DNA from 3 places in the Pseudomonas sp. 3296 genome. Region 2 is predicted to be linked to each of the others. Evidence: predicted binding sites of a transcription regulator. Region 2 holds the regulator's gene; each other region holds the start of a gene.
The links. Region 2 encodes FliA, which starts transcription of late flagellar genes. Its sites were predicted from a motif close to CTAAAGTTTNNNNNNNNNNNGCCGNTAA; they were not measured.
Positions count from the first base shown of each region.

Region 1: the regulator FliA is predicted to act here: its motif matches at 1,716-1,743, upstream of J2X66_RS14870 (methyl-accepting chemotaxis protein).
Region 3: the regulator FliA is predicted to act here: its motif matches at 1,379-1,406, upstream of flgM (flagellar biosynthesis anti-sigma factor FlgM).

Region 1 covers NZ_JAVDUY010000005.1:159,256-162,517, reverse strand. The annotation lists gene J2X66_RS14870 (methyl-accepting chemotaxis protein) at 1-1,574, opposite strand, end outside; gene J2X66_RS14865 (helicase HerA-like domain-containing protein) at 1,759-3,246, shown strand.
Region 2 covers NZ_JAVDUY010000001.1:842,667-845,928, forward strand. The annotation lists gene J2X66_RS04030 (chemotaxis protein CheA) at 1-16, opposite strand, end outside; gene J2X66_RS04035 (protein phosphatase CheZ) at 71-859, opposite strand; gene J2X66_RS04040 (chemotaxis response regulator CheY) at 882-1,253, opposite strand; gene fliA (RNA polymerase sigma factor FliA) at 1,421-2,161, opposite strand; gene fleN (flagellar synthesis regulator FleN) at 2,158-2,988, opposite strand; gene flhF (flagellar biosynthesis protein FlhF) at 3,105-3,262, opposite strand, start outside.
Region 3 covers NZ_JAVDUY010000008.1:48,602-51,863, forward strand. The annotation lists gene J2X66_RS22060 (flagellar regulator YcgR PilZN domain-containing protein) at 1-406, opposite strand, end outside; gene J2X66_RS22065 (flagellar protein FlgN) at 499-966, opposite strand; gene flgM (flagellar biosynthesis anti-sigma factor FlgM) at 1,016-1,342, opposite strand; gene flgA (flagellar basal body P-ring formation chaperone FlgA) at 1,511-2,272, opposite strand; gene J2X66_RS22080 (chemotaxis protein CheV) at 2,355-3,262, shown strand, end outside.

The DNA.
Region 1 (3,262 bases), on a different contig from region 2:
CCGACTTGCAGTTCCTCGATCATGGTCTGCACCTGTTGCGCCGATTCCTGCGTGCGGTGTGCCAGGTTGCGCACTTCATCTGCCACCACCGCGAAACCGCGGCCGGCTTCACCGGCACGGGCTGCTTCGATGGCCGCGTTGAGTGCAAGAAGGTTGGTTTGCTGGGAAATGCTGGTGATCACTTCGAGGATCTGGCCGATGTTCACGGTTTTGCTGTTCAGCGATTCGATGTTGGTGCTCGAGGCGCTGAGCATGCTCGACAGCTGATTCATCGCTTTGATGCTGCGGTCCACCACTTGCTGGCCATCTTCGGCCAGGCTGCGGGCATCGCTGGCCTGACTCGACGCTTGCGCGGCGTTGCGGGCGATTTCCTGGGCGGCGGCCCCGAGTTGATTGATCGCGGCGGCGACGCTGCTGGTGCGCGAGGCCTGCTGATCGGAGTTGAACATCGAGGAATTCGAGGCGGCCACCACGCGCAGCGCCACTTCGTTGACTTGCCCGGTGGCCGAGGACACTTCACGGATCGAGGTGTGAATACGTTCGACAAAACGGTTGAACGCTGTGCCGAGGATGCCGAATTCGTCGTTGTTCTGGATGGTCAGGCGTTTGGTCAGGTCGCCTTCACCGTCAGCGATGTCTTCCATGGCGCGGGTCATGACGTGCAGCGGCTGGATCAGGATGCGAATGAGCATGCCCAGCAGCGCGATGATGATCGCCACGGCAATAATGGTCGCGACCACGGCGGATGCACGGAACGAGCTGAGCATCGAGAAGGCTTTGTCCTTGTCCACCGACAGGCCGATGTACCAGTTGACCGATGGCAGGCCTTTGATCGCGGTGAAGGTCACGATACGGGTCTTGCCGTCGACGTCGACCTCACTGAAGTCGCTGCTGATGCGCAGGGTATTTTTCGGGTACGCCTCGCTCAGGGACTTCATGACCAGGGCTTTGTCCGGGTGCACCAGGATCTTGCCGTCGGCGCTGACCAGGAAGGCATACCCCATGCCGTCGAAATCACGGGCGCTGAGGGTGTCGATCAGGGTTTGCAGGCTCAGGTCGCCGCCCACCACGCCGACGCTTTGCCCGGCCTTCTTCGAGGCGGTGGCGATGGAGATGATGGTCTGGCCAGTGGCCGCGTCGATGTACGGTTCGGTCAGGGTCGCGGTGCTGCTGCTTTCGGCACCTTTATACCAAGGGCGAACCCGTGGATCGAAGCCGGCCGGCATCTTGGCGTCGGGGCGAATGGTAAAGCTGCCGGTGGCATCGCCCAGGTAGGATGCCATGAAGGTCGACGTCAGGGCTTTCTGCTCAAGCAGGCTGGCGACATTGGACTGTTCGGGGTTGATGGCGATGTTTTGAGCGAGGTTATCGATCAGCAGGATACGACCGGCCAACCAGGTCTGGATGTTGTTGGCGGTGACGTCGCCCATCTCATTGAGGTAATTGTCCAGGTCTTCGCGGATGGCGTTGCGCTGTAAATAGTCGTTGTACAGGGTGAACGAGGCGAAGGCAGCAATAACAATGAGGGCGGCGGCAAGCAAGATTTTATGACTGAAGCGCAGGTTTTTGTTCATGGCTTGGGGTTCCGCTAAGGTCTTATTGTTCAGGGCGTGCTTTTATAAAGGCACGCAAAACGGGCAGGGTGAAAAGCAGCTGATAGTTCTGTCCTGTCCTTAGGGAATACCGACGCTGATTTCTTTGTAGTCTCTTGTTTTGTATCGGCCGCGCCGGATCAAAGATTAACCATTGGGTGACAAAATGCCTGACTCATTGCAACTCGTTCTCGGTGCCGACCTTGCCGGCCAGCCCATCGCTCAGGCCATGCGTCTGGCGAACCGCCACGGCCTCGTCGCCGGCGCTACCGGGACCGGTAAAACCGTCACCTTGCAGCGCATGGCCGAAGCCTTCAGCGACGCAGGCGTGGCGGTGTTTGCCGCCGATATCAAAGGCGATCTGTGTGGCCTCGGCGCCGCCGGCATCCCCCAAGGCAAGATCGCCGAGCGCATCGCCGGGATGTCGTGGCTGAACCACAAGCCCCAGGCGTACCCGGTGACGCTGTGGGACATTCATGGCCAGTCCGGTCATCCATTGCGCACCACCTTGAGTGAAATGGGCCCATTGTTACTGGGCAGCCTGCTGGAACTCACCGATAGCCAGCAGTCGGCGCTGTACGCGGCGTTCAAGGTAGCGGACCGCGAAGGGCTGTTGCTGCTCGACCTCAAGGACCTCAAGGCGCTGCTCAATCACCTGCGTGATAACCCCGAATTGCTCGGCGATGACGCCGCGTTGATGACCACCGGTTCCAGTCAGGCGTTGTTGCGGCGGCTGGCGACGCTGGAGCAACAAGGCGCCGAAGCGCTGTTTGGCGAACCGGCGCTGCAACTCGAAGACATTCTGCAACCAACCGCTGACGGTCGCGGACGCATTCATTTGCTGGATGCCAGTCGTCTGGTTCACGAAGCTCCGAAGGTGTACGCGACATTCCTGCTGTGGCTGCTCGCCGAACTGTTCGAGCAATTACCGGAGCGCGGAGATGCGGACAAACCGCTGCTGGCGTTGTTTTTCGACGAAGCTCATTTGCTGTTCGCCGGGACGCCCAAGGCGCTGCAGGATCGACTGGAACAAGTGGTGCGGCTGATTCGCTCGAAAGGCGTGGGCGTGTATTTCGTCACCCAATCGCCGGGTGACCTGCCGGATGACGTGCTGGCTCAGTTGGGGCTGCGCATCCAGCACGGTTTGCGTGCGTTCACCGCCAAGGAGCAGAAATCCCTGCGCGCCGTGGCCGAAGGCTTCCGGCCGAACCCGGCGTTCGATGCCTTGTCGGTGTTGACCGAACTGGGGATCGGCGAGGCACTGGTCGGGACGCTGGCCGATAAAGGCACGCCGGAGATGGTTCAGCGTGTGTTGATCGCGCCACCACAATCGCGGATCGGGCCGTTGAGCGAGGCCGAGCGTGCGGCACTGATCGCCAGTTCGCTCTTGCAAGGGCGTTATGACAAGCCGATTGATCGGGAGTCGGCTTATGAAGTGCTGATGGGGCGTAAGGGGTTGGCACCTGATCCCGAGGCCGCGCCGGCCAAACCTGCAGCCGAAGGGCCAAGTTTCACCGAGCAGGCCGGGGAGTTTCTCGGGACGGCGGCCGGGCAGGCGTTGAAATCGGCAATGCGACAAGCGGCTAATCAGTTGGGCCGACAATTGGTGCGCGGGTTGATGGGGTCACTGCTAGGTGGCAAAAAAAGCCGCTGAACCTTGCAGGCGCATG
Region 2 (3,262 bases):
CGGCGCCGAAGCTCATTAAGGGGGTGCTCCTACAGGTCTAAAAACCTAAAAAACCTAGAATGCTGAAACGCTAAAATCCCAGGCTGGATAGCAAATCGTCCACATCGTCCTGACCGGACACAACGTCTTCTCTTTTATCGGCATGAATCTGCGGACCTTCACCCTGAGAGAGATGTTTTTGTGGATCTTTTTCGGCGAGCATCGATTCACGGTCATGTTCGATACCCGCAAAGCGGTCTACCTGGCTGGCCATGAGGACGAGCTTGAGCAAATTGCTTTCAACTTCGGTGACCAACTGGGTCACGCGCTTGATCACCTGACCGGTGAGGTCCTGGTAATCCTGAGCCAGCAGGATGTCGTTGAGGTTGCTCGACACCGTGCGGTTGTCCTCGGTGCTGCGTGTCAGGAAACCGTCGACGCGGCGGGCCAGCTCACGGAACTCTTCAGCCCCGACTTCGCGACGCATGAACCGGCCCCAGTCCGTGCTCAACGCCTGGGCTTCTTCGCTCAGGCTGTTGACCAGCGGCGTGGCGCTTTCCACCAGGTCCATGGTGCGGTTGGCCGCGGCCTCGGTCAGCTTGACCACATACCCCAGGCGCTCGGTGGCGTCCGTGATCTGCGACACTTCCTCGGCTTGCGGCATGTTCGGGTCAATCTGGAAATTGACGATCGCGCTGTGCAGCTCGCGAGTGAGCTTGCCCACTTCCTGATACAGGCCACGGTCACGGGTCTGATTGAGCTCATGGATCAGTTGCACAGCCTCGCCGAACCTGCCTTTTTCAAGGCTGGCGACCAGTTCGACGGCATGTTTTTTCAGGGTCGATTCAAAATCGCCCTGTGAAGATTCTTTATGCTCCATAGCTCCCCCGTGGCGCAGTGGATCAACCGATGCGTTCGAAAATCTTCTCGATTTTTTCTTTCAACGCCTGGGCCGTGAAGGGTTTGACCACATAGCCGTTTACACCGGCCTGGGCCGCTTCGATGATCTGCTCGCGCTTGGCTTCAGCGGTCACCATCAACACCGGCAGGTGCTTGAGCTTTTCATCGGCGCGCACGTGGCGCAGCAGATCGATACCGGTCATGCCAGGCATGTTCCAGTCCGTTACCAGAAAGTCGATGCTCCCGCTGTTGAGAACCGGAATGGCGGTAGTGCCATCGTCAGCCTCGACCGTGTTGGTGAACCCAAGGTCACGCAACAGGTTTTTTATGATCCGCCGCATCGTTGAGAAGTCATCAACGATGAGGATTTTCATGTTCTTGTCCAATTCGACCTCCAAGCAGTCTTAAACGCGCCCAGCACCTGGACGCGCCATTTCAATCAATCCGGCAATTCACTCGATGACTGTCTGGAGCACAACAGATCGCGACCGGTGCCGTTCAAATCCGCACCAGCCCCGTTCGCAGTGTCCCCACACTGCCTTCAGCGCGCTCGCCACTCCCCCAAACGCCCCCGCAAACGGGCCGCGCACTGGCTGTGTAACTGGCTGACCCGCGATTCGCTGACCCCCAGGACCTCACCGATTTCCTTGAGATTCAACTCTTCGTCGTAGTACAGCGCCAACACCAGTCGCTCACGCTCCGGCAAATTGGCAATCGCGTCCGCCAGCGCCGCCTGGAAGCGTTCATCTTCCAGATCGCGTGACGGCTCCAGATGTGCACTCGCGCCATCCTCGTGCAGCCCTTCGTGTTCGCCGTCCTGCAACAGATCGTCGAAACTGAATAAGCGGCTGCCCAGGGTGTCGTTCAAAATCCCGTAATAATCGTCGAGACTCAATTGGAGTTCGGCCGCAACCTCGTGATCTTTAGCGTCACGGCCGGTTTTAGCTTCAATAGAGCGAATTGCGTCACTGACCATACGGGTATTTCGGTGGACCGAACGTGGCGCCCAGTCCCCCTTGCGTACTTCATCAAGCATGGCGCCGCGGATTCGTATGCCCGCGTACGTCTCGAAACTGGCGCCTTTGCTGGCGTCGTATTTGGTCGACACTTCAAGCAGGCCGATCATCCCGGCCTGGATCAGGTCTTCAACCTGGACACTGGCCGGCAGACGGGCCAGCAAGTGGTAAGCAATGCGTTTGACCAGTGGCGCGTAACGCTCGATCAGCTCGTACTGCGCGTCACGTGCCGACTTCTTGTAGAGGTTGTAGCCACTGGCTGTCATAGAACGGGTCCTGCGGTCTGTTGCACGAGGCGCTCGACGAAAAACTCAAGGTGCCCGCGCGGGTTGGCAGGCAGCGGCCAGGTATCAACTTTCTGCGCGATGGCCTTGAACGCCAGGGCGCACTTGGAACGCGGGAAGGCTTCATACACGGCACGTTGTTTCTGCACAGCCTTGCGCACGCTTTCGTCGTAAGGCACCGCGCCGACGTATTGCAAGGCAACGTCGAGAAAGCGGTCGGTGACCTTGGTCAACTTGGCGAACAGGTTGCGACCTTCTTGCGGGCTCTGGGCCATGTTGGCCAGGACACGGAAGCGGTTCATGCCGTAGTCGCGGTTAAGCAGTTTGATCAACGCGTAGGCGTCGGTGATCGAGGTCGGCTCGTCGCAGACCACGAGCAAGACTTCTTGCGCTGCGCGAACAAAACTGACTACCGAGTCACCTATGCCCGCAGCGGTGTCGATCACCAATACGTCGAGGTTGTCGCCGATGTCGCTGAACGCCTGGATCAGGCCGGCGTGTTGAGCCGGGCTCAAATGAACCATGCTCTGGGTGCCGGATGCGGCCGGAACAATTCGAATACCGCCCGGGCCCTGCAACAGAACGTCGCGCAGCTCGCAGCGGCCTTCGATCACGTCGGCCAGGGTACGTTTGGGTGTCAGTCCCAACAGGACGTCGACGTTCGCCAGGCCCAGGTCAGCGTCCAACAGCATGACGCGACGGCCGAGTTCAGCCAGGGCCAGCGACAAATTCACTGACACGTTAGTCTTGCCGACGCCACCTTTGCCGCCGGTCACCGCGATCACCTGTACGGGATGCATGCTGCCCATGTTATTTCTTTACCTTGTCTTGCATAGACGGAGGCCACATTACTGGCTGCGCGTTCACAAATGGAACAATGCATGGCAGACCATCGATGTAGGTACAAAAACTGTTCATGACTACCTTAGCCAACCTGCTTGGTCGGGCTGTGGTAAATATCAGCGAACATATCAGCCATGGCTTCTTCGCTGGGTTCTTCCTGCATTTGCACGCTCACGGCGCGACTGACCAATTGATGACGGCGCGGCAGATGCAAATCATCCGGAATCCGCGGGCCATCGG
Region 3 (3,262 bases), on a different contig from region 2:
CCAGTTTCAATGCAGCCCGGAAGGCATTGCGGCGCTGATGGTAGACGACTTCGTCAGGTAGTTTGCCACGATAGCAGCGTGCGTCGCTGAGTTCGTCAATGCTCAGCGGGCCGTTGCTTTCCCAGGCGATGCGCACGCCGTCGTGGAAGCCTTCGACCCGAAACGATTCGCCTGCCAGCAGATAGCGCTCACCATCGCGGGGCACCATTTCATCCAGGGCAATCATGTTGTTGTCACGGTCAACCTCAACCAGATAGCTCTGGAAGCGCTGGTTACGTTCGTGGAACGTAATGATCAGCGGGTCATGGCTTTCTTGCAGTTGCCGCAGGTTACCCGCGATCTCCATGGGCGTGGAGAGCACCTTGGGTGGCTGCGGAGCATCTTCCGCGGTTAAGGCATTGGGCACGGTTCATCGTTCTCCGGACAAAATGTGACTGCGCATGGCCAGCATACTGCCATCATGTGGCGCGTCTTGAAAGTGCGAACTCATCAACAGGTTCACGCCTGACTGAGCGGGCGCGGCTTCGCTAGCTTGGCGGTTGATCCGCGGGCATCGTAAAGCGCGGGTGGTTCGCCGCCGGTGAGGATCTTCAGCTGATTGGCCGTGGCGGCCTGTTGGACCAGGATCGACTGACCATTATTGACGTTGATGGCCTGGCACTGAGCCAGAAGGTCGGTCAGGGCATCGCTTTGCGCAAGTAACTGATCACCGACGCTGGATTCGCTGGCGAGTTGCTCCAGGCCCTTGCGATTGGTGGGCAGATTGAGGCTGGCGAGGACTTCGCTGCGCTTGCGGCCATGCTGTTCGAGCAGAATGATCATTGCCTGTTTGCGCGCCAGAATGTCTTCGAGCAGTGGCATGTCGCGACCATGCAAGGCGAGGGACTCGTTTTGCAGCAACTCCAGCAAGTGTTGCGCTGGAGCAAAGTCGTCGATGATCAGTTGCAGTAAATTAGTGTCGTGCATGGCTGGCCTTGGGGTTTAAGCGTCCAAAAGCCTGGCGCAGACCGAGGGCCTAGCGCTGGGCTTCGAAGTTGAGCAGTTTGCTGGCTACACGGTTGCTGTCGACTTTATAGCTGCCATCGGCAATCGCTGCTTTCAACTCGGCCACGCGGGCATTGTCGACGGCAGGCTGATCGCGCAGCTTGTCAGTGACCTTCTGCAACTGTTGAGCCTCATTGCTGAGGTGTACCGATTCCCCGCTTTTGGCGGTACTGGCCTGTTCGGCCGGGGTATTCAGCGGCGCGGATTTGCCGGCTTCGGCAGTGTCCTTGTTGGCGCTGGTACGCGTACTGCCGGTCAGTGACGAGGAACTGTTCAAACGGCTGAAATCGATGACCATGATAAAAAACCTCTGGGAATTTGGACGCTTGCCATGTTTTCGGCTCTTCCTGCAAAAACTTTAGGCCCATTTATCAACGAGCCTGCATGCGCCAGCGCATTTCCTGCGTGAGGCACAGCTTAGGGAACAGCCACGGCCAGCGCCATGTTTTCGCAAGCGCAGAGTTTCTTACATGGCCACTTCCACCTGGCCCGGCGCTATGACCTGCGCCTTGATGACCCGTTGGGAGTTGAGGTTTTTTACCCGGATCTGTTCACGCAAGCCGCCATTGGACAGGGCCTCGCCCGGCATGCGCACGCTGAGCGTGCCGCTGCGGGCGGTAATCACCACTTGGTCACCTTTGGAAATGACTTCGGCCTGCTCGAGATGGACCAGCGTCAGCACCTGATCGGCGACCGTTGGTCGGGTAAGTTTTTGTCCAATCGTCTGATCGATGGAGGTGAAGTATCCCTGGCCGATCAGGCTGATGTCGCGTTCGCGCAGCATGACGTCGCCCGGCTCGATGTAGCCGGCGCGTTTGAGGGGCCGCGTGGTGGTGACGACGTCGCGAAACAGGCGGACTTGAGCGGGCACGAACACTGTCCAGGGCGAGGTACTGTCGCAACGCACCTTGACCGTGACCCGGCCAATCGGGATCGCCGGGCTCTCCAGAGTGGCTGTCAATTCCTTGTCGCACATGGGCATGCGCAGGCGCGGATCGAGCTGCTTGACCTCGATCTCATAACGGCCTTCGGTTTGACTGCTCGCCAAATAGTCTTCTACGGTGAACTCAAGAAAGCCCTGAGTGACGCCGATAAGCATGTCAGGCAAGGTAACTGCGTCAGCAAGGGCAGGGCTGCCAGCGTTGAACAGGCAGACGGCCGACATCGCGCAAAGCACGTGGCGAGCGTTTGATGTCAGGCGTCGGAAAAATGTCGGTTCTGTGTTCATAAGAGTTAAAAAGCAAGCGCCGTGCCGTTTAGCAATGAACGTGCGTCGCAACACACTTAAGCGTTGGTGTAGGAGTCTGTGCATGGCTGGTGTAATGGATGCGGTAAACCAGCGCACGCAACTGGTAGGGCAGAATCGCCTGGAGCTGCTGTTGTTCCGTCTCGACGGCCAGCAGCTCTATGGGATCAACGTGTTCAAGGTTCGGGAAGTGCTGCAATGCCCCAAACTCACGCTGATGCCAAAATCCAGTCCTGTCGTGTGCGGTGTGGCAAATATCCGGGGGGCGACCATTCCGATTCTTGATCTGGCCATGGCGACCGGCTCCGGCGCGCTGAAAGATCAAAGCAATCCGTTCGTGATCATCACGGAGTACAACACCAAGACCCAGGGTTTCCTGGTGCGCTCGGTGGAACGCATCGTCAACATGAACTGGGAAGAGATTCATCCGCCACCCAAGGGCACGGGACGCGATCACTACCTGACGGCTGTGACTCGGGTCGACAATCAGTTAGTCGAAATCATCGACGTCGAGAAAATCCTCGCGGAAGTGGCGCCGACTCCGGAAGCGATTTCGGTCGGTGTGGTCGATGTCGAAACCCAGCACAAGGCCTTGTCCTTGAAGGTCTTGACCGTCGATGACTCGTCGGTGGCGCGCAAGCAGGTGACTCGTTGTCTGCAAACCGTCGGTGTCGAAGTGGTGGCGTTGAATGACGGCAAGCAAGCGCTGGATTACCTGCGCAAGCTGGTCGACGAAGGGAAAAAGCCGGAAGAAGAGTTCCTGATGATGATTTCCGACATCGAGATGCCGGAAATGGACGGGTACACCCTCACGGCCGAGATCCGCAACGATCCACGCATGCAAAAGCTTCATATCATCCTGCATACTTCGTTGTCCGGGGTATTCAATCAGGCGATGGTCAAGAAAGTCGGTGCCGATGACTTCCTTGCCAAGTTCCGTCCTGATGACCTGGCATCCCGGGTAGTCGACCG